3 regions of the Halomonas sp. McD50-4 genome follow, and region 2 is predicted to be linked to each of the others. Evidence: predicted binding sites of a transcription regulator. Region 2 holds the regulator's gene; each other region holds the start of a gene.
What was found. Region 2 encodes sigma-54, which starts transcription at its own class of promoters, with help from an activator protein. Its sites were predicted from a motif close to TGGCACNNNNNTTGCTNT; they were not measured.
Positions count from the first base shown of each region.

Region 1: a site for sigma-54 is predicted at 2,952-2,969, ahead of MHM85_RS03280 (NarK family nitrate/nitrite MFS transporter). Genes of this name have one in related genera too.
Region 3: a site for sigma-54 is predicted at 3,998-4,015, ahead of MHM85_RS09570 (P-II family nitrogen regulator). Genes of this name have one in related genera too.

Region 1 is NZ_JAKRFG010000002.1:150,494-157,680, forward strand. It holds gene MHM85_RS03270 (SDR family oxidoreductase) at 1-26, opposite strand, end outside; gene MHM85_RS03275 (nitrate regulatory protein) at 103-1,368, opposite strand; gene MHM85_RS03280 (NarK family nitrate/nitrite MFS transporter) at 1,447-2,799, opposite strand; gene MHM85_RS03285 (patatin-like phospholipase family protein) at 3,136-4,155, opposite strand; gene MHM85_RS03290 (CZB domain-containing protein) at 4,240-5,337, opposite strand; gene MHM85_RS03295 (murein L,D-transpeptidase catalytic domain family protein) at 5,492-6,220, opposite strand; gene MHM85_RS03300 (L,D-transpeptidase family protein) at 6,391-7,187, shown strand, end outside.
Region 2 is NZ_JAKRFG010000001.1:433,590-440,776, forward strand. It holds gene MHM85_RS02080 (ATP-binding cassette domain-containing protein) at 1-241, opposite strand, end outside; gene MHM85_RS02085 (KpsF/GutQ family sugar-phosphate isomerase) at 512-1,498, shown strand; gene MHM85_RS02090 (HAD hydrolase family protein) at 1,541-2,083, shown strand; gene lptC (LPS export ABC transporter periplasmic protein LptC) at 2,083-2,655, shown strand; gene lptA (lipopolysaccharide transport periplasmic protein LptA) at 2,664-3,158, shown strand; gene lptB (LPS export ABC transporter ATP-binding protein) at 3,170-3,928, shown strand; gene MHM85_RS02110 (RNA polymerase factor sigma-54) at 4,034-5,449, shown strand; gene raiA (ribosome-associated translation inhibitor RaiA) at 5,547-5,855, shown strand; gene ptsN (PTS IIA-like nitrogen regulatory protein PtsN) at 5,860-6,327, shown strand; gene rapZ (RNase adapter RapZ) at 6,386-7,187, shown strand, end outside.
Region 3 is NZ_JAKRFG010000006.1:144,218-151,404, reverse strand. It holds gene MHM85_RS09590 (LysR family transcriptional regulator) at 1-498, opposite strand, end outside; gene MHM85_RS09585 (ferredoxin--NADP reductase) at 691-1,467, shown strand; gene MHM85_RS09580 (P-II family nitrogen regulator) at 1,646-1,984, opposite strand; gene MHM85_RS09575 (ammonium transporter) at 2,248-3,495, opposite strand; gene MHM85_RS09570 (P-II family nitrogen regulator) at 3,583-3,921, opposite strand; gene MHM85_RS09565 (accessory factor UbiK family protein) at 4,280-4,636, shown strand; gene MHM85_RS09560 (AraC family transcriptional regulator) at 4,771-5,706, shown strand; gene MHM85_RS09555 (TonB-dependent siderophore receptor) at 5,844-7,187, shown strand, end outside.

The sequences.
Region 1 (7,187 bases), on a different contig from region 2:
GTAATTAACAGTACGCGGTCTTGCATCGTTGGCTCTCCTTGCTGTCATACATGAACCTTCAGCATGGCCAAAACCGAGTGGGGTTGCAAACGAGCGCCCTCGCTAGGATTTATCTTGCTGTCGTTGCAGCATGGCAGAGAGATCTAGGATCGAGCGTGCCATATCGGCCATGCTTCTGCTTTGATCCATCGACGTTTTGCGTAAAAATCGGTAAGCCTCCTCTTCGCTCATCGACTGATGGGCCATGATGAGGCCTTTGGCTCGTTCGATCAGCTTCCGCTCGCGCAGCGCTTTGCGCGTGTTTTCCAGTTCGTCGCTGAGTCCTTGCAGACGACTCGACTGCGCATGCGTCAATTCCAGCAGCGAACGACTCAGCGGCGAATGGAGAGCAGTGGCGGTCAAATCGCCCAGCGGTTGAGAGGGGCTAAGCGCCAGCAATTGTTCGCAGGGGGCTGGAAGTGGTCTGTCGGGTGTGGCCGAGGCGTGATCCAGCGCCGCTTGTGCGTGGGCGATTTTATGGTGGCATAGGGCCATGAGCTGCGTGTTGAGCGTGTCTTCCACCGTTTTGATGGTATCGATTCGTAGGGTCGTCAGCTCATACCAGGTTTCCCCCAAGGTGTTGCCCGACGCCGTTCGATGTTCCGAGCGTTGGCAGGCGATGTCGCGTAGCTGGCTAATACCGGCCAGCGTTCGGGGCGAAAGCGACTGCTCCCAAGCGCTCAGTGCTTCTGGGGTGGCGAATTCGGCAAACGTATCGAAGCAGCGCTGCTGGGACTCGACGAGTTCGTTGAGCAGCGTGCGATGAGCGTCATCGAAATGGCCTAGGGTAAACCCAAAGGCACCGCAGGCACGCTCTTGTCCGGCAAGCTCCTTGCCTTGCATGAGGTGGAACGTGGCTACCAGAGCGCGGGTGATGTCTGGATCGACAGCCGTGTCTGCGGCCTCGAAGACGATCGCCAATAAACCGCTAATCAGGTGATTGAATGCCTGCGTGGCCGCGTCCGGTGAAATATGAAAGGTATCGATGGCTCGACGCAGGGCATCGAGCTCATCCAGCGCTAGCCAAACGCTGGCAATGCGGCGCAGCAAGCGTGCGGTGGCTTGAGGTCGAGCTTCCTGGCTGAACGTTTCTAAACGCAGGCGCATCGAGGCTTCGGCCGATTGACTATGTTGAACGTAGGTCGTTCGGCGGGTTTTGAAACGCTTACCTTGTGAGGCCAGGTAAATCGTCGAGGCGCCGCGTTCGCGCTGCAGCACATGAATGAACTGGCTGATATCGCTCACGATATCCACGGTCGTAGCGAGATGGTGAAGGTTATCGATGTCGCAGCGCAGGGCAGTAAAGAGAAGCTGTTGGGCAGAAGACATGGTGATTTCCTTGATACTCGCCGCCAAAAGTCAAACGCCCCCGCAGTGGCGCGCCTGCAGGGGTAGTGTTCATCGATATTAGCGTAGTGAGAGAGCACCTGCCCCCGTATCGTCGCCGACGGCATCACGGTATGCGCTGGCCTCTTCGGCTTCGGTGGCCTCGCTAAAACGCACCACCAGTACGCAAGACGCTAGTACCAACACGGTCAGGCCCAGGTAGAAAAGGCCCTGCTGGTAGCTCAAGCTTTCGCTACGAAACAGAAACGCCGCAGACACCGCGCCCACGTTGCCGCCGGCCCCTACGATACCGGCCACGGCCCCCAGGGCTTTTTTGTTGATAAAGGGCACGACGCCAAAGGTGGCGCCTTCGGCCATTTGCACGAAGAGGCTAAATACCAGCATGATGCCAATGGCTAGGCTGAGCACGTGCATTTGGGAAAACGCCACTAGGGCAATGCCTTCGCACACCAGCGCTATGAAAAGCCAGCGAACGCGCCCTTTGAGCCCACCATGTTTGGCGAACAGATCGGAAAACACGCCGCCCAGTGTGCGAGCGAAGATGTTCATCAAGCCGAAGAGTCCGGCAATGAGCCCAGCGGTCGCCAGGGTCAGATCGAATTTGTCGAAGAAGTAGATGGCGGCAATGTTATTGATCGTTAGCTCGACGCCAAAGCAGAGCCCATACACGACGAACAGTGCCCATACGCGGATATCCTTCGCCGCCGCCAGGAAGCTTTGGGCGGCACCGTGCTCACCGGTAGCGGGTGGCAGCTCACCGCGTGCGCGCAGCTCGCTGAAGTTGCCATTGGGGGCGTCTTGTGTGAACAGCCAGTAGGCAATACCGGTAAAGAACAGCACCACACCAGGCACCACCATGGCGAGTCGCCAGCCGAGGGCTTCGTTCACGCCGAGCATCAGAACGCCGGCGAAAATCAGCGGCATGACGATTTGGGTGGTACCGCCGCCCAGGTTGCCCCAGCCAGCGCTGGTGGCATTGGCGGTGCCTACCACGTTGGGCGCAAACATCAAGGTGGTGTGGTATTGGGTAATGACGAACGATGCGCCGATGGCGCCAATCGCCAAGCGTGCCAGTAAGAAGGTCTCGAAACTGTCGGCAAGGCCAATTCCCATCACGGGAATGGAGCCCAGCATCAACAGGCCCGTATAGGTTTTGCGTGGGCCGATACGGTCGCAGAGTACACCGATCAGCAGCCGAACGATCACGGTGATCGCCACCGAGGCGATGATGGTATTGCCGATTTGGGTTTGCGTTAGCGCGAGATCCTCGCGCACCACGGCCATGAGTGGTGCGATACCGAACCAGCCAAAAAAGCAGATATGGAATGCAAACCAGGAGAGGTGAAAGGCCCGCATTTGCGGCGTCGAGAAATTGAGCAACCGGATACGGTTGGCTTTGTTGCGGATCTCCATGGGAGTGACCTCACAGCGTACGAACGAGTTTGTCGAGACGCAACGCGCAGGCGTTACGTGGTTACGGGAACATGCCTTCATCGTTGAAGGTCAGGTCCGACGCACTCGTACCCTGTTGGGCCTGGTCCACGCCTATCACCATGTAGAAAAAATAAGCAAATACTCCGCCATCACTCTTTTAAATCAGTGAAAACAGTTGGTTAAAGATTTTGCTTAGATAGGAGACTGCTTGGCAAATAGCAAAGACGGGGGAGAGTAGAGCACTTAACGCTCGTTTAGCGCACTCTGCTTGGGCAGCGTGCGCTAAGTTGGGGCAGTGGCTGGGCGTGAGCGCGCTTATTCGTGTAGGTAGACCGTATCGATATCGAGTGTGGACACCCTGCCAAGGGCATCGAAATGCGTGGCGAGCCAATGCTCGGCCGCCTCTCGGCCTTGCTCGAATAGGTGACAAAGGAAGGGCCATTCGGAGTTGAGCTTACTGGAAACCGATAGGTTATCCAGGGCTTGGTCGCCGCTAATGCGGTGAAAGAGGGCCTGTTGATAGCAGTTCTCGATACCTTGCTCTTCGAGAGCGTGCTTGAGTAGTGCGATCATACGTACCTCTTTGATCAGCGCAGCGTTGAAGGTGATCTCGTTGAGGCGGTTCATGATCGCCGAGGCTGAGGTGGGAAGCTCTTCGCGACGAATCGGATTGATTTGCACCAGCAGGATGTCCCGCGCGCTGCACTCCTCCATGAGAGGGAACAGCGCCGGATTGCCCATGTAGCCTCCGTCCCAATACGCTTCGCCATCGATCTCCACCGCTTGAAACATGAACGGCAGGCAAGCGGAGGCCATGACGGCGTCGACACTCATCTCTTCGCGGCGAAAGACGCGCTGCTTGCCCGTGCGTACATTGGTAGCCGCGACGAAAAGCTTGAGCTGGTCGCACTGGCGTACGCGTTCGAAGTCGATATGAGCCGCCACGATATCCCGTAGCGGATTCAAATTGAGTGGGTTGAGTTGGTAAGGTGATACGAGGCGCGTCATCAAGTCCATGGCGATATAGCCCGGCGAGTGGTCGAGGCTCCAGTTGCCGGTCAGAATATCCAGAGGGGAGCGGCGAATGGGACTTGCCATGCCTGCGCGGCTAACGGCCTGCCAAAACTCCCGCAGTGCCTGACGCGCCGCTCGCTTTCCGCCTCGAGTCAAAGCATCAGCCATCACCACGCCGTTCATGGCGCCTGCGCTGGTGCCGCTGATGCCCTCGATCTCGATGCGATCATCTTCCAGAAGGCGGTCGATCACCCCCCAGGTATACGCGCCATGAGCACCTCCGCCCTGTAGCGCGAGGTCGAGCTTTTTTACCGGTGCCATCGTCATCCTTTCCGTCTTTGATGGAAGTGCCTTTAGCATGGCATAAAAGTCGCCGGACGGAAGAATGGGGAACTACCCCGCAGACTAGGGAGCGTCGGCCAACGGTGATGAACGGGTCTGGGGCAGCGGCTGGTCGTACACCGCATGCTCCATCAACCGGTCGAGCTGCTGGGCCAGCGTCACGCTGGCCTCTTCCATGAGCGCCAGCGAGGCCAGCTCGCCGGTCAGGTCCCCCTGTCGGGAATAGCGCAAGGCCTCTAGACCGCTCTCATGGAAACGGCGGTGAGCCACGGCCAGTGCACGGTAAGCATCGCTTTGCTGATAGCGGCGACTGTCACCTGCCAAGTACCAGCGACCCAGCGCGCAGTGGTGCTGATCCGTAAGAGGAACTTCTTGGGAAGCTGATAATAGTTGCTGATAAAGACGACTTTTCCACACGGCATGTTCCACTTTGGCCGCGTGTAGACAGGCCGTCGTAGTGCTGTGGTGGATCACCTTGTACATATGGCGTGCTTGGTCGGTGAGCTGTTCGATCACTTGTTCGGCGTCTTGCGCGGCGCGCGCCAAAGCGTTTGCGCTTTCGCGTTGATGGCCAAGGACCCGAGCATCCTCCTTCAGCATGGTAGCCGTTTGCTCGACCCATTGATCCAACTGGTGCGCCAACTGCTGGGTGCGCTCGGCCAGGTGCTGGATGTCGCTCACCACGGCGGTGAGGCCGCTGGGCGCTTCCTGAACGTGAACCGCTTCGAGTGCCGTGCTCATCGCCAAGGCTCGGGTATGACCAGCCATACGGGCGAGTTCGACGCTCATGCCGCGCAGCTCGTGAAGGGCCGTGTCGCTGGCGAGTGGCGCCGCGTAATGCGTATCGGCCTGCTGGTGCCTTTGACACTGCTGTTGAAGATGTTGAGACGCTTTTTCTGCGTCATGTAGCCGGGTAAACAGGTCGGTGAGCGTGGCGCGTTCACTGGCAAGCTGTTCGGCGTGCCGTTCGGCGCCCTCTTCTAGGGATGTGAGCATATCCGCGCCTTTGGACTGAAGCATACTCACCGACTCCAGGGGCGTCATTAAGCTAATCGTGCGGCAGCCCCGCGTGCTCTTGGCCACGGCCAATTGAGCGTGTAGCTCGGCGACTTGCTGCTCCAGGCGGCGGATCGTTTGATAGGGGTGCATAAAGGCAAACATTGACCGGTACCTTCAGTGATGACGCAATTTGTGATGTTTTGTCACAAAGTATTGCAGAAGGTTTTTATGTTTGCCTGTGAAGCGTGGCCTTAGCTGATGAAAATCAGCCTCTTGTCATCGCAAAAAAGGAGCATCGCCATACCACTCGCCTGCGCTATTTCATCTCGGCTAGGTGCATGGGCGTCGACGACTCACAGCGTAAAAACGCTGACGTGGCTAACCACTCTTCATCCGGATAGTAGGCGAAGACGTACTGGTCCTCTTTTAGACTGTCGATTAGCGGGTAAGTGATGTCCTCACGTACCGCCGGGCAGCCATGGCTTCGCCCTAGGCGACCGGTTTGGGTGATGAAATCGTGGCTTACGTAGTCCGCGCCATGAATGACGATCGCTCGCTCGAAGGCCAGATCGTTGACGTCAGGCTCCAGGCCATCCAAGCGTAGTGAATAGCCATTGCGGCCGTAGTAACTGTTCATGGTGCGAAACAGACCGATGCTGGATTGATGGCTATCGGGAACATTGGAAAACGCGTTGGCCACGGCATCGCCAGATCCTTGTCCATGGGACACTAATTCCTCGAACAGCAGCTGATGTTGGTGAAGATCGAACACCCACATGCGCGGCTCTGTGGATGGCAGCGAGTAATCGATGACGGCCAGCCGCTCTGCGGATGGATCGGCACAGCTCAATGCCTGGGCCGCTAACCTGAGGGCAGTTGGCGTGGCATTAGGCGCTAACTGCAGTAACTGATGATGAAGGGGGGATACCCCCGCAGCTGGGGCGGCGGCCACTTGAGAGAAAAAGCCAGCGGCTTGAAGAGGATAAGAAAACAGTACGATGGATAAAGAAAACAGTACATTCATCATGCGTGATCGAAAAAGCATGGGGCGTTATCCTGCTGAAGGAGTCAAAAGCGTAACGAGGTCGATACATCAAGAGTCAGCGTAAGCGGCTATGATAAAAAACGTGTATCAGAACGGGAACTACTGATACGACGGTAAGCAAAAAGAGTGAAGCCACATTACAACGCAGCATAGTAACGCAAGGAGAGGCGATGAACGACCACCAGCCACTAAGACGATGGGCGATAGGAGCGGCGCTCTGTCTGGCGCTGAGCGGCCCGATAATGGCCGATGCCAATGAGCCAGCCAGCGCCGCGTTGCAGCAAGCCCTCGCGCAGCATCTTCAACACCATGAAGGGTCGCTGCCCATCGCGTCGTTCTATGAACTGCGCGGTGGGCAGCCGGCGTGGCAAGAGCTTCAACGCGTTCAGTCGCTGGTCAGCGCGTTGAACACGTTGCCCGATGACGGGTTGACGCCCGACGACTATCAAGCCTCGTCGTTGCTGAGTGACTTCCAGCAAAGCCAGCAATTGGACGATCGTGCGAAGGCCAATTTCGACGTGCGAGCCACTCGGGCCCTGCTCTTGGCGTTGGATCATCTATCGATCGGTAAAGTGGATCCTAAACGCGTCGAGCCGAATTGGGATCTGCAGCGACCTGAGCGGCGTTATGCGCTGCCACGTGTAGTGCAAGCCGTCGAGGAGGGGAGGGTCGAGCAAGCGCTTTCACTGGCGAGGCCGAATATGGCGGCCTATGCCCAGCTTCGTGAAGCGTTGGTGCACTATCGTCGGCTGGCCGATAAGATGAGCGTGCCCTATTTACCAAGACGCGATGAGTCGCTGCGCCCCGGCGATATCGACGATGACGTGCAAACGCTTCGCCAGCGCTTGACGCTATGGGGCGAGCCCCACCTGCTGGCAGCAGATAGTAGCGCTTACCCCATGGTCGACGTGCAGGCGTCAGGAGCTGACCCTCGCAGCTTCGACCGAGAGTTAGCGCAAGCGGTCAT
Region 2 (7,187 bases):
GCGCGAATAGCGCTTTACGTGAGAGCCGATGCACGTCCTGCCCATCGATGAGGATACGTCCACGGTCGGGTGTGAGCTGGCCACCGATGAGCTTCAACAACGTCGTCTTACCGGTACCGCTTGGCCCCATGATGGCCGTCACTTGCCCGCGAGGTATGGTCATGCTGACACCGCGAAAAATCTCGCTCTCACCACGGGAAAAGTAGATGTCTTCGACCTGTATGAAGGGTACATCCGTCATATGATGTTTGACCTTCCTCGTTGATGCCAGAACGCGTCAGTATAAACCGACAAGCCACAGGGCAGTTTAAAAAACAGTGTTTTCGAAATAGTATCGAACATCATGATCCAACGCTACTCTCAACAGCAGCGACGCTAACAGTGAGCGCACCATCGTTCATGCAATGGAGCCCTCCATACCATCGACGACCTTGTCGTGATTTAGCTAAATAGCGCCGCAAGATGTTATTCTTACCAGCTACCCATTCACATCATGAAAACGAGACATGCCATGGGCCAGCCACTCTCTACACCCAGCCAACTGCGTGAAAGTGCGCTGCGCACGCTGCAAATCGAGCAAGCAGCCATCGGCGGCCTCCAAGCCAAGCTAGACGACCAATTCGACCATGCCTGCCAGCTCATTCTCGCCTGCCAAGGCCGCGTGGTGGTGACCGGCATGGGCAAGTCGGGTCATATTGCAGGCAAACTGGCTGCCACGCTGGCAAGCACCGGTACGCCCGCCTTTTTCGTACACCCAGGTGAAGCCAGCCACGGCGATCTCGGTATGATCACCCGTACCGACGTGGTGTTGGCGCTCTCTAACTCCGGCGAAACAGCTGAAGTCACGGCGCTACTCCCTCTGCTTAAAAGGCTTGGCACCCCGCTGGTGAGCATGACTGGACGTCCAGGCTCTACCCTGGCACGCCACGCCGATGCCCATTTGGACAGCGGCGTCGAGCGCGAAGCATGCCCGCTGGATCTTGCCCCTACAAGCTCGACCACCGCCGCGCTAGCACTGGGGGACGCCCTTGCCGTGGCCTTGCTTGAAGCACGTGGCTTTACAGCGGAGGATTTTGCGCTCTCTCATCCGGGCGGAAGCCTCGGCAAGCGGCTGCTACTGCGAGTCCGCGATCTCATGCACGACGGCACGCGGCTGCCTCAGGTTGCATTGGGTAGCCCGCTACGCGATGCGCTTTTAGAGATCACACGCCAAGGGCTTGGGTTCACCTGCGTCATCGATAGCGAAGGCCGTTTGGCAGGTGTATATACCGACGGTGACCTGAGACGCACATTGGACCAATTTCATGACTTGCGCGATGTGCGAGTCGACGACGTCATGACGCGCCCAGGCAAACGCATCGGTCCTGACGTGCTAGCAGCCGAAGCGGTACGTATTATGGAAGATAGCCGGATAACCGCGCTGGCCGTCGTCGACGAGCAACAGCGTCCCATCGGCGCGCTACATATGCATGACTTACTGGCCAGCGGTGTGATTTAACTGCGTGATAACGCTTTTTGCCATGGATGTTAAGGAGGCTATATGGCCCTACCCGATGCACTACTCGACCGGCTCCGCCGCGTAAAACTACTTGCACTAGACGTAGATGGCGTTTTGACGGACGGCCGACTCTACTTTCAAGCCGACGGCATCGAGATCAAAGCGTTTCACACTCAGGATGGGCATGGCTTGAAACTGCTCAAACGCGTTGGCATTCATGTGGCGCTCATCACCGGCCGCGATTCGCCGATGGTCAGCCAGCGCGCTGCGGCACTAGGTATCAGCCATGTGCATCAAGGCTGCGAAGACAAACTCACGACCCTGAGAGCCCTCTGCCAGCGGCTGGATATTACGCTCGAACAAGTCGCTTACTGCGGGGACGACCTGCCAGACTTGGCACCCATCAAGCGCGCAGGCGTTGGCATCACGGTCCCCAATGCACCCGATTATATGCATACCCACGCCGATTGGATCACCGAACGGTTGGGCGGGCACGGCGCGGTGCGTGAAATTTGCGATACGCTGCTCACCTCCCAAGGGCATTGGGATGCCGTACTCGACACCTATCTTCACAGGCACTCATGATGGGCGTAAAGCTCAGAAAACGAGTTTGGGTAACGGCACTGGTCGTCGTCCTGGGCATGCTTTTGGTTTGGCTCGACCCGCGCAGCGCCCAAGAGCGAGATATCGACGAGCAAGCGCGCGCTCAGGAGCCAGGTCATGTATTAGAGAATGCCGAAATCACCCTATTTGGGGAATCGGGGGCGATTCAGCAGTCGCTGGTCACTCCCCGGCTAGTGCATACACCTCAAACGGCCATGACAGATGTCGTGTCGCCACGTGCTACGCTGTTCGATAGCGAACAGCGGGAGTGGTTGGCGACCGCGGATACCGGCACCCTGAATACCGATACTCAGGCCTTGACGCTGCGCGGGTCTGCCCGGCTGCTCGCGCCTGAAGAGGGTTGGCAGCTCGATACACAGCAACTCAACTACGATGGCGTGACCCGCCACGCCTGGAGCACTACGCCCGTGCTGTTGCAGCAGCCCCCTCAGCGTATGGAAGCTTCCCGCATGGACGTTTGGCTGGATGACAGCCAGGTCCGCCTGACCAACAACGTGCGCGGCGTGCATCCGCCGGCCACTCGTACCCCCTAGGAGTCGCGATGAATGCCTCTCTCCGCACCACCCTCTTTGCTTTAACGCTACCGCTGGCGACGGCTGCCATGGCGCAAAGCCAAGCACCCATCGAAGTAGAAGCCGACCGCCTGGACCTCGACCAGCGCGCGGGCACCGCAGTTTACTCAGGTAACGTGGATATTCGTCAAGGCGAAATGCAATTGCGCGGCGAACGCGTAGAGATTCAGCGCAATGATGCAGGGGAACTTTCTCAAGCCATTGCCACGGGTGAGCGTGCCTACTTGCGCAATCGTCTCGACGACCAGGAGCCCCCCATGGAAGGTTGGGCGCGGCGCATCATCTATCACGTCGCCGAACGCCGCGTGGAGCTGATCGACCAAGCCGAACTGACCCAGCAAGGCGACCGCTTTCAAGGGGGCCGCCTAGAGTACTTCATCGACCAGGAAGTGGTGCAAGCTCGCTCCGACGTGAACGGTAGCGACAACCAGCGCATTCGCATGACCCTTCAGCCGGAACAATAGGGAGCGCCCACGTGGCAGCATCAACGTCTGCAGATTCCGCACCTGTCAAAACGCTCTACGCCCACCACCTAGCGAAGAGCTACAAACGCCGCCGCGTCGTCAAGGACATCAACCTGGAAATCGCCCAGGGCAGTGTCGTTGGACTGTTGGGCCCCAATGGAGCCGGTAAAACCACCTCGTTTTACATGATCGTCGGACTGGTCAAATCCGATGCGGGCAATGTGGGTATCGACGATCTGGATTTGACCCACGCGCCCATGCACGAACGCGCCATGGCAGGCATTGGGTATCTTCCCCAAGAGGCCTCGATTTTTCGCAAGCTCTCGGTAGCCGATAACATCATGGCCATCCTCGAGACGCGCAAAACGCTCGATCGCAGCGACAGAGAAGCTCGCCTGGAGTCACTGCTCGAAGATTTTCATATCACCCATATTCGTGACAACCTAGGCATGAGCCTCTCAGGAGGCGAGCGCCGTCGAGTAGAGATCGCGCGGTCGCTGGCCACCGAGCCCGCGTTCATTCTACTCGACGAACCCTTTGCCGGGGTCGACCCTATTTCGGTCGGCGAAATCAAAACCATTATCCGCGCACTCAAAAAACGCCACATCGGCGTCTTGATCACCGACCACAACGTGCGTGAAACCCTGGATATTTGCGATATCGCCTACATCGTTGGCGATGGCCACATCATCGCCAGTGGAAACGCCCAGGAGATTCTCAATAACCAAAAGGTCCGCGACGTCTATCTGGGCGCTGATTTCCGGCTCTAAACCGAGGCCTGACCAAACTTTTCTTTTAGTGGCATGCTTATTGCACTTGCACGTAGCCATAACTCGCTCTAGGGTGGAGCTTTCTGATTAACGAGTGGTTCTCAGATGGTCATGAAAGCTTCTCTCCAATTGCGTATCGGCACACAGCTGACCATGACACCCCAGCTGCAACAGGCCATTGCCTTGCTGCAGCTCTCTACGCTGGACCTCCGTCAAGAAATTCAGCAAGCGCTTGACGCCAACCCTATGCTCGAGCAAGAGGACGAGTTTGGAGAGCAGGCAGTCAGCGAGCCGCAAGAGGCCGAGTGGTCTGACAGCATTCCCAACGAACTCTCCGTCGACAGCGACTGGTCGGACACCTATCAAGACATGGGCAGTCTGAGCGGTGGTAGCGAAGGACCCGACTTCGAGCGTCAAGCCGCTGGCCAAAGCCTTCATGGCCATTTGCTGTGGCAACTGGCCATGACCGATGTCAGCTCACGGGAATATGCAATTGCGGAGAGCCTGATCGATGCGCTGGACGCCAATGGTTATCTTACCCAGCCGCTCAACGACATTCGTGAAGGGCTCAAAGCACAAGGTCATGACGGCTTGAGCCAACGGGAAGTGGAAAATACCCTACTGCGCTTGCAGCAGTTCGAGCCGACCGGCGTATTCGCTCGCGACCTGCGAGAATGTCTGATGCTTCAACTTGCTGCGTTGCCGGAAGACACCCCGCTATTGATGCCAGCCAAACGGCTGGTACGACAGTTTTTGGAGGCGCTAGGCAAAGACGATATGCGCCTCCTCAAGCGCCGTTTGAGCCTGGACGATGAGCAGCTGGATGACGTCATTCGATTAATTCGCAGCCTCGATCCCCGACCCGGCAGCGCCTACGGCGTGACCGACGATAGCTACATCACTCCCGATCTGGTCGTGCGCCATGACAACGAAGGCTGGCATTTAGAGCTCAACCCGGACGCTCTTCCACGGCTACGCATCCAACCCGACTACGCCAGCTTGATCAAACGCGCCGACAAGAGCCAGGACAACCAGTTCTTGAAAGAGCACCTTCAAGAAGCGCGCTGGCTGATCAAAAGCCTCTCTAGCCGCAATGACACCTTGCTGCGCGTGGGGCGTGAAATCATCGCTCGCCAAATTGGCTTTCTAGAGCACGGCGAAGAGGCCATGAAGCCGCTGATCTTGGCCGACATCGCCGAAGCCGTAGAGATGCATGAGTCGACCATCTCACGCGTGACGACACAGAAGTTCATTCATACACCGCGTGGCGTGTTCGAGTTGAAATACTTTTTCTCCAGTCAAGTCAGTGGCCAAGACGGCGGCGACAGCCACTCGAGCACGGCCATTCGCGCACGTATCAAAAAGCTCATTCAAGAGGAGCCCTCAGGCAAACCGCTCTCCGATAGTCGCTTGGTGACGCTTCTCGAAGAGGGCGGAATAAGCGTGGCACGACGTACCGTCGCGAAATATCGCGAGTCGATGGGCATTCCCTCTTCGAGCGAGCGCCGCCGTTTACGCTAGTTAAACGTTTGGTCGTGACAAACTCACCGCAAGGGCTTTGCAATAGCGTAAAAAGGGTTACAATCGAAGTACAGCCCGATGGATAAGGAGCACGTCAATGCAAGTAAACATCACTGGTCATCACGTTGAACTGACTGACGCCTTGCGTGACTACGTTAACGAAAAGCTGGAACGCGTCGAACGACACTACGACAATATCACCACGGTACAAGTGACCTTATCTGTCGAAAAGGAGCGCCAGCAGGCAGCGTGCACGCTACATGCCGCCGGTGCTGACCTTCATGCCGAGGCACTCGATAACGATATGTATGCCGCCATCGATGCCCTTGCGGACAAAATCGATCGTCAACTCGTCAAACACAAGGAAAAAGCACAAGCTCGCGCTCAAGGCGCAGGCGTGCGTTAACTCAATGACGTTGGAAACCATTCTCCCCCCGGAGCGCGTGCTTTATGACGTACCCGGGGGCAGCAAAAAGCGGGTGCTGGAGTTTTTCAGCACCTTCATCGCCCAAAACACGCCCAGCCTCGACAGCCAAGAAGTGTTCAGTCGTTTGATTGGGCGCGAGCGTCTTGGCAGCACGGGGATTGGCAACGGTGTTGCCATTCCCCACGCAAGAAGCCCGCACTGCAGTGCCCCCATTGCTGGCTTTTTGAAACTGGCGGAACCCGTCGATTTCGATGCCATCGATGGGGACCCGGTCGATCTCGTGTTCGTTTTGCTGGTGCCTGAAGAAGCCGATGACACGCACCTTGCTTTGCTCGGACAAGTCGCGACGATCATGAACGACGCCGATACTCGCCAACAGCTGCGCAAAGCAGGCAGTCAAAAAGAACTGTTGACGCTGATAACGGCCAAGATACGCGAACAAGCTGCGTAACAGATCTACTCCTTCAATTTGTCTTTACTTCTTACGCTCAAACGCCAAGAGAGACGCTATGCAACTGGTGATCATTAGCGGCCGTTCAGGTTCCGGTAAGTCTATCGCCTTACAAGCGCTGGAAGATCTTGGCTATTACGCGATCGATAACTTGCCTGCCATGCTGTTGGGCTCGCTTATCGACGAGTTGCGCGCCCAGGGTGAGCGCACCCGGATTGCCGTCAGTATCGACGCACGCAACTTACCTACTGCGCTGGAGCGTCTGCCAGCGCTACTTGAAGAATTGCGCCACCGGGAAATTCGTTTTCAGGTGATCTACCTGACAACCGATGCGCGTATTTTGCTGGAGCGTTACTCGGCCACCCGCCGTCGTCATCCCCTCACCCGTGATAGCGACATGACGCTGGAAGAAGCGATCAACAAAGAAGAAGAAACGCTGAATGACATTCGCGACCTCGCCGATTTATTGATCGATACGTCTCGACTCTCCGTACACGATCTGCGACGCCGCATTACCGACCAAGTAGCTCATCAGCGCCAGCATCAACTGACGCTCACCTTCGAGTCCTTTGGCTACAAACGCGGCGTTCCGCTGGATGCCGACCTCGTGTTCGACGTACGCTGCTTGCCCAATCCTTATTGGGACCCTACTCTGCGCCAATATACCGGTCGCGACGCCAACATCATCGACTTCTTGAGCGGCTACCCCGTGGTAGAGGCCATGGCAAGCGATATTGAAACGTGGCTGGAGAAGTGGCTACCGGCCTATCAAAATAGCCATCGCAGCTATATGACCGTGGCCATTGGCTGCACGGGCGGCCAACACCGGTCCGTTTATATGATCGAGCAGCTTGCACAGC
Region 3 (7,187 bases), on a different contig from region 2:
GCACAGCTCATCCTCGACCCAGGGCTGGCTGATGATCATGTCGTCATCGCACTGCCCCTCGATCAGCCCTAAATCCAACGAGTGCTGGCGCACGCCTTCGATGATATGCCGCGTGTTGCGCACCGCCAGCCGAACTCGACTGCCGGGATAGCGCTGCATGAAATCGCTGATCAGCAGCGTGGCGAGATAGTTGCCGATGGTGAGCGTGGCCCCCACGTCCAAAGCTCCCACGCCCTGTTGGCCCCGCAGCAACTCTTCGACCTCCTCGGCGCGGTCCAGCAGCGCCACCGCCTTGGGCAGTAGCTGAAAGCCGAGCGCGTTGAGTTTCAGCCGTTTCCCAATGCGGTCGAGCAGCTGGCAGTCGAACTGGCGCTCCAGCTCGGCCAGCGCCGTACTGGTGGCCGATTGCGACATGGCCAGCGCACGCGCCGCGTGGGAAACGCTCTCGTGCTGGGCAACGGCCACGAAGACCTCTAGCTGCCGCAGGGTGTAATGCATGACCAAAACCTCTCTGTCGAGTGAGCGGCGAAGGGCTATATCGATTTTAAAGATAAGCGTTATCAAGATAATTTGCTTAACAGATATACCACCCTTTATTTAGAATTAGCAGCAACCTATAGAGATAATTTTTATTCTTTTTTGGAATATGGCGAGCAAGGCTTAGGCTGCGCCGCCTCTGGAGGAGTGAGCATGAGCAAGTTTGCCCTGGAAGAAGTGCTAAGCGTTCACCACTGGAACGATACCCTGTTCAGCTTCCGCACCACTCGCGAGCGCAGCCTGCGCTTCAAGAACGGCCAGTTCGTCATGATCGGCTTGGAAGTGGACGGCAAACCGCTGATGCGCGCTTACTCCATCGCCAGCCCCAACTACGAAGATCACCTGGAATTCTTCAGCATCAAGGTGCCGGATGGCCCGCTCACCTCGCGCCTGCAGCACCTGCAGGTAGGCGACCAGATCATGGTCAGCCGCAAGCCGACCGGCACGCTGGTGTGCGACGACCTGCTGCCAGGTCGTAACCTCTACATGCTCTCGACCGGCACCGGCTTGGCGCCGTTCATGAGCCTGATTCAGGACCCGGAAGTCTACGAGCGCTTCGAGAAAGTCGTGCTGGTACACGGCGTGCGCGAAGTCTCCGAGCTGGCCTACGCCGACTTCATCACCAAAGAGCTGCCCGCCCACGAATACCTGGGCGAGGAGATCGCCGAGAAGCTGGTGTACTACCCCACGGTGACTCGCGAAGAGTTTCACACCATGGGTCGCCTGACCGACCATATTCGCACCGGCAAGCTGTTCGAAGACACCGGCCTACCGCCCATCGACCCGCGCCAAGACCGCGCGATGATTTGCGGCAGCCCGGCGATGCTGGACGACACCAGCGCCCTGCTCGATGAGCTGGGCCTGAACATCTCCCCGCGTATGGGCGAGCCGGGCGACTACGTCATCGAACGCGCCTTCGTTGAGAAGTGAGCCCCGTTCGAAGGGTGAAGGGTGAAGGGTGAAGGGTGAAGGGTGAAGGGTGAAGGGTGAATAGAAAATTGTAGCCCGTGTCATCGTCGCCTTATGCACAAAGCCCCTGTGGATATTATCCACAGGGGCTTTGTCGATTCAGCGCGACTCACTGTTCACGCCTTACCATTCACCGTGGTTAGACAGCGTCTTTACCGGTTTCGCCGGTCCGGATACGGATGACCTGCTCGAGCGGCATCACGAAGATTTTACCGTCCCCGATTTTGCCGGTATTGGCGACCTGGGTAATCGCGTCGATCACCTGCTCGGCCATAACGTCGTCGACGGCGACTTCCAGCTTCACCTTGGGCAGGAAATCCACCACGTACTCTGCGCCACGGTAGAGCTCCGTGTGGCCCTTCTGGCGGCCAAAGCCTTTCACTTCCGTGACCGTAATGCCTTGCACGCCGATATCCGAGAGCGATTCGCGTACGTCATCAAGCTTGAAGGGCTTGATAATGGCTGAGATCAATTTCATTGCGACATCCTCTAGCTTGGTGGCCCGCTGTCATGCAGACAGCGTTATTAACCGATTGTCATAACCATCGAGGTTAGCGGGGCGCTCACGTAGCCAAGCCCGTTACCCAGTCGATTAAGCATACACCGCCAAGGGCGGAGAATAAAAAACCCGAACGTCACTAGCTCATAACCACCGACGTACCGCGTATCCATCAACGACAAAAAGGCCTCCCACTCGGGGAGGCCACAAGGAGCACGCCAGCTCACATGATTAGCGCAAGCTTATTTCTTGACGCTAAACTCGGGATAGGCTTCCAAACCGCATTCAGCGATATCGACGCCTTCATACTCTTCTTCTTCGCTCACGCGAATGCCCATGACCGCTTTCAGCACCAGCCATACCACAAGGCTTGCGATGAAGACCCAGCCAAAGATGCCCACGATACCGATTAACTGTGCACCGAAAGAGGCATCGCCATTGGTGAGCGGCACAGCCAGCACGCCCCAGATACCGACCACACCGTGAACGGAAATCGCACCCACCGGATCGTCCAGCTTCAGCTTGTCCAGCGTGACGATCGCAGCGACGACGATCAGGCCACCTACTGCGCCGATGATGGCGGCACCCAGCGCCGAGGGAGAGAGCGGATCCGCCGTGATGGCGACCAGGCCAGCCAGCGCACCGTTCAGCGCCATGGTGAGATCTGCTTTACGGAACCACAGTTTAGCCAGCACCAGAGCGGCAATCACACCGCCTGCTGCCGCAGCGTTCGTGTTGACGAATACTTGCGCAACGTTGTTGGCAGAGCCGATATCGGACATTTTCAGCTCGGAACCACCGTTGAAGCCGAACCAGCCCATCCATAGGATGAAGGTACCCAACGTGGCCAGCGGCATGTTGGCACCGGGAATTGCGTGGATAGAGCCGTCTTTACCGTACTTGCCTTTACGCGGGCCCAGGACGAGTACACCTGCCAGCGCGGCGGCCGCACCCGCCATGTGGACGATGCCAGAACCGGCATAGTCAGAGTAGCCCACTTCAGACAGCCAGCCGCCGCCCCAGGTCCAGTAGCCCGACACCGGGTAGATGAACGCCGTCATCACCACGGCGAAAGCCAGGAAGGCCCACAGCTTCATACGCTCAGCAACCGCACCCGAGACAATCGACATGGCGGTGGCAACGAACACCACCTGGAAGAAGAAGTCAGAACGCATGGAGTAGTAAGGCGCATCGTCGCCACCGGCCAGCACCGCATCGACGCTGTTCTCGGTACCGATCAAGAAGCCCAAGTTCGGCAAGAAACCGCCTGCGCTGCTGGAGTACATGATGTAATAACCCACCAGCAGGTACATGGTGCAAGCAATCGCAAACAGCGCGATGTTTTTGGTCAGAATTTCGGCGGTATTCTTGGAGCGAACCAAGCCCGCTTCCAGCATCGCGAAGCCAGCGGCCATCCACATGACCAGCACGCCGCAGATCAAGAAGTAGAACGTATCGAGCGCATAGCTCAAATCAGCTAACTCATTCATGAGGTGTTCCCCGTTGGTACTTAAGAAGAGGTACTTGGAAGATGTACGTGGCAGCGCGGCGACATCATCAGCCGCCCAGCATTACCCTTACACGGCATCTGCACCGCGCTCACCGGTACGAATACGGATCACATCTTCCAACGGCGTGACGAACACTTTGCCGTCGCCGATCTTGCCGCTATTCGCTGCGTTACAGATGGCGTCCAGCACGCTTTCCAGGCGTGCATCGTCCACGGCGACTTCCACTTTCACCTTTGGCAGAAAATCGACCACGTATTCCGCGCCGCGGTAGAGTTCGGTATGACCTTTCTGGCGGCCAAAGCCTTTCACTTCGGTTACCGTAATCCCTTGAACGCCGTTGTCGGCGAGTGCTTCACGAACGTCGTCAAGCTTGAATGGCTTGATGATAGCGGTGATGAGTTTCATCCCGGATCTCCCCTGCTGGATCAGTCCCACTCGGTGAAAAGCGGCATGGCCGCCCGAATTTAGTGCTTGCCCTACTAATGCGCATACCGTGCCACCCGCTTTTTTATTATTAACTTTCAATTACTTAAAATAATTATATAAGCAATTCACGGTAGCTTAGACGTGCTACCCAATGAGGCTCACCCTGGCTTTGCACCATTAATGAACATTAATAAAAGCTAGCCGCTCCATTTCGATGCATTGATTCTTCCCGCTCACCACGCTTAATTCACACGCGGCGCATGCGAATCGGCGTCGGGTTGCGTATCCTTACTGACAAGCAGTTCATATTCATGCATGCCCTTTCAAGGAGAGAGCCATGGCGCCCCAAGATCGCATTAGCCGCTTAGCCCAGCAGATCGGCGACCGTCTGCAGAATGCGTCGCAAGCCCCGGAAGATATTCAAAAAGGTGTCCAGCAGGTGGTACGCGGCGCCTTTGACCGCCTGGAGCTGGTATCGCGGGAAGATTTCGATATTTTGATGGATGTGCTGCAGCGCACGCGCTCGCGGGTTGAAGCCTTAGAGCGCCAAGTGGCCAGTCTGGAAGCGGCCGTAGAAGCCTCTAGCAACACCGCGTCCACGCCCGTAGAAGCCGAAGTGCCGCCCGCCCCTGTGCACCCCTCCGGGACGACGAAACCAACGTCCGATAAACCGTCCACTGGCGATACTGAGTAAGCCGCCGTTGTGCTCAGAATGGGGCAGGCTGAGCTGCCCCAAATTAGCGAACAAGAATCACTATCATTGACTCCCGTCGCGATAGTGCTATCGTGCGTTGATTGGCTGCCTCATTCACGATAGCGACGGCTCAGATGCCCCCGCAGGAACGCCTCATCACGCCCGAAATCACCCACCGCTCGCTGGTCCAGCTTGGCCAACGATTTGGCATTCACTACCGCGTGGACGGCACCCCTTTACAACACCAGCCGGTCGCGCTGGGCCATGTGCACGATGTTGGCTTACCCCAAGGGCTGCACCTAACGCTGTCTAATCTGCAAGTAGAGCGCGGCTATACCTCCACGTCTTACCAAAGCGTCCCCTGGTTCTTTAGCATTATTTTGGAAGGCACGATTCAACTACAAATAGGCCAGCAGCACCTGCAGCTAGGTGCCGGGGAGGGAGTGTGCGCTCACTTTGATGCCCACCAACCGCTAACGGTGCACCAACCGGCTCAGCCGCGCCTGAGTACCGTGAATATTGCGGTGCGTACGACCGCACCGTTAGGGCTTCCCGCTCCCGGCAGCCAACCGGCCTTGCACCGTTGGCGGCTGCCGAGTGCCTTACACCAGCACCTTTGCACCATAAGTGAGCAACCACCCACCACCTGGCGCCAGCCCCTCGTGTGGCAAGGTCTCGCGATACAACTGATTGGCCTGGGACTACCGGAAACGACGCCCGCACTCCCCAAGCATCACGGCCTCTCCACCCGAGACAGACGCCGCCTAGCAGCGCTGCACGCGCGCATCACTCAGCATCCCGCCGAGCCCTATAGCCTCGCGGCTCTAGCCAAAGAGGCCGCCATGAGCGCCAGCAGCCTGCGGCAGAAATTTCGTGCCTACTACGGCTGCACACTGTTCGACTACATTCGCCAAGCGCGCCTGGAGCAGGCGCACGCATCGTTGCGCCAAGGCCACAGCGTTCAACACACGGCCCACCGCTGCGGTTACCGCCATGCCAGCAATTTTTCGAGCGCCTTTAAGCGCCACTTCGGTATTTCCCCTCACGAGCTTCAACGAGACAAGCCATAAGCCATCGTTCCCTTGATGCGATCACTTATGACAGCGCGCATAGCTGGCTTGGCACAACGCATACCTTTACGATGCCATAAAAAGTAATAATTCTCATTGCTCAATAAAACTGATTCCACTTCCTCTCAGGATCACTTATGGCCTCCCCCCATCGTCCGTTCTTATTGGCTCCACTCACTAGCACGCTGCTGATGGTGCTGATGTCACCCGTGGCGGCACAAACCAGCACGCCCTTGGCCACGGTTACCGTGACGGCTCAACAAGCAGCCACCAAAGTCGCCACGCCTTTTATTGAAACGCCGCAGAGCGTCTCAACCATCACCGACACGCAGATGACACAGCGCGGTGTCACCACGGTGCAACGCGCTACCGACTACACGCCCGGCGTGTACAGCAATCAAATAGGGGCTTCCAACCGTTTTGATTACCTGGTGCTGCGCGGCTTCTCCGATGGCAGCTTGAGCAACACCTTTTTAGATGGTTTGAAGGTGATGGGGGACGCCAACTCCCATAGCAGCATGCGCATCGACCCCTGGTTTCTAGACAGCATCGAGGTGGTGCGCGGCCCGGCGTCCGTGCTGTATGGCCGTGCCTCACCGGGCGGCGTGGTGGCTCTTAACAGTAAACGCCCCGAGTTCGAGCCGGGCGGCGAGCTGCGCTTCAGAGTCGGCAACAATAACCAGCGCAGTGCCGCGTTCGATCTCACGGGCCCGCTGGGGGCAGAGCAGCGCGTCGCGTTTCGGCTCACCGGCATTGCCAGCGCCGCCGATACCCAGTTTGGCCCAGCCGAGGAGGAGCGCTACGCCATTGCGCCACGGCTGACCTGGGACATGACCGACGCTACCAGCCTCACCGTAGAAGCCTACCTGCAAGACGAACCAGAGGGCGGCTACCACTCCGGCGTACCCTATGAAGGCGCGGTGATCGCTCGCAATGGCCGCCAAATAAGCAATAACTTCTTCGATGGCGAAGCCGACTACGACGCCTATCAGCGCACCCAGCGCATGCTTGGCTATACCCTCGAACATCGCTTTAACGACCGCGTGTCCGCCCGCCAACTGCTGCGCTATCTCAATTCAGACGTGACGCTGAATCAGGTGTACGGCTTTGGCTGGGCATCGCCGACCTCCAACGAACTGGCCCGCTACTACTCCGGCAGCGAGGAGTCGCTTCAGGCCCTGACGGTGGATAATCAGTTAGAAGCCCGACTGACCAACGGCTTCATGGAGCACACCCTGCTGCTCGGCGCGGATTACCAGCAGCGCGAGAACGAGGTTGCTTGGCCTTCCGGCGCGTTCCCCTCGCTGGATGCCTTCAACCCAGTCTACGGTAGCGAGCCGCTGGTGTTCTACGCGCCCGTTCGGGAGAACCACGAGCTGGAGCAAACCGGGGTCTATCTGCAGGATCAGATCGCCATTGACCAGTGGCGCGTGACGCTGGGCGGGCGTTTTGACTGGGTCAATATCGACAACACCAACCGC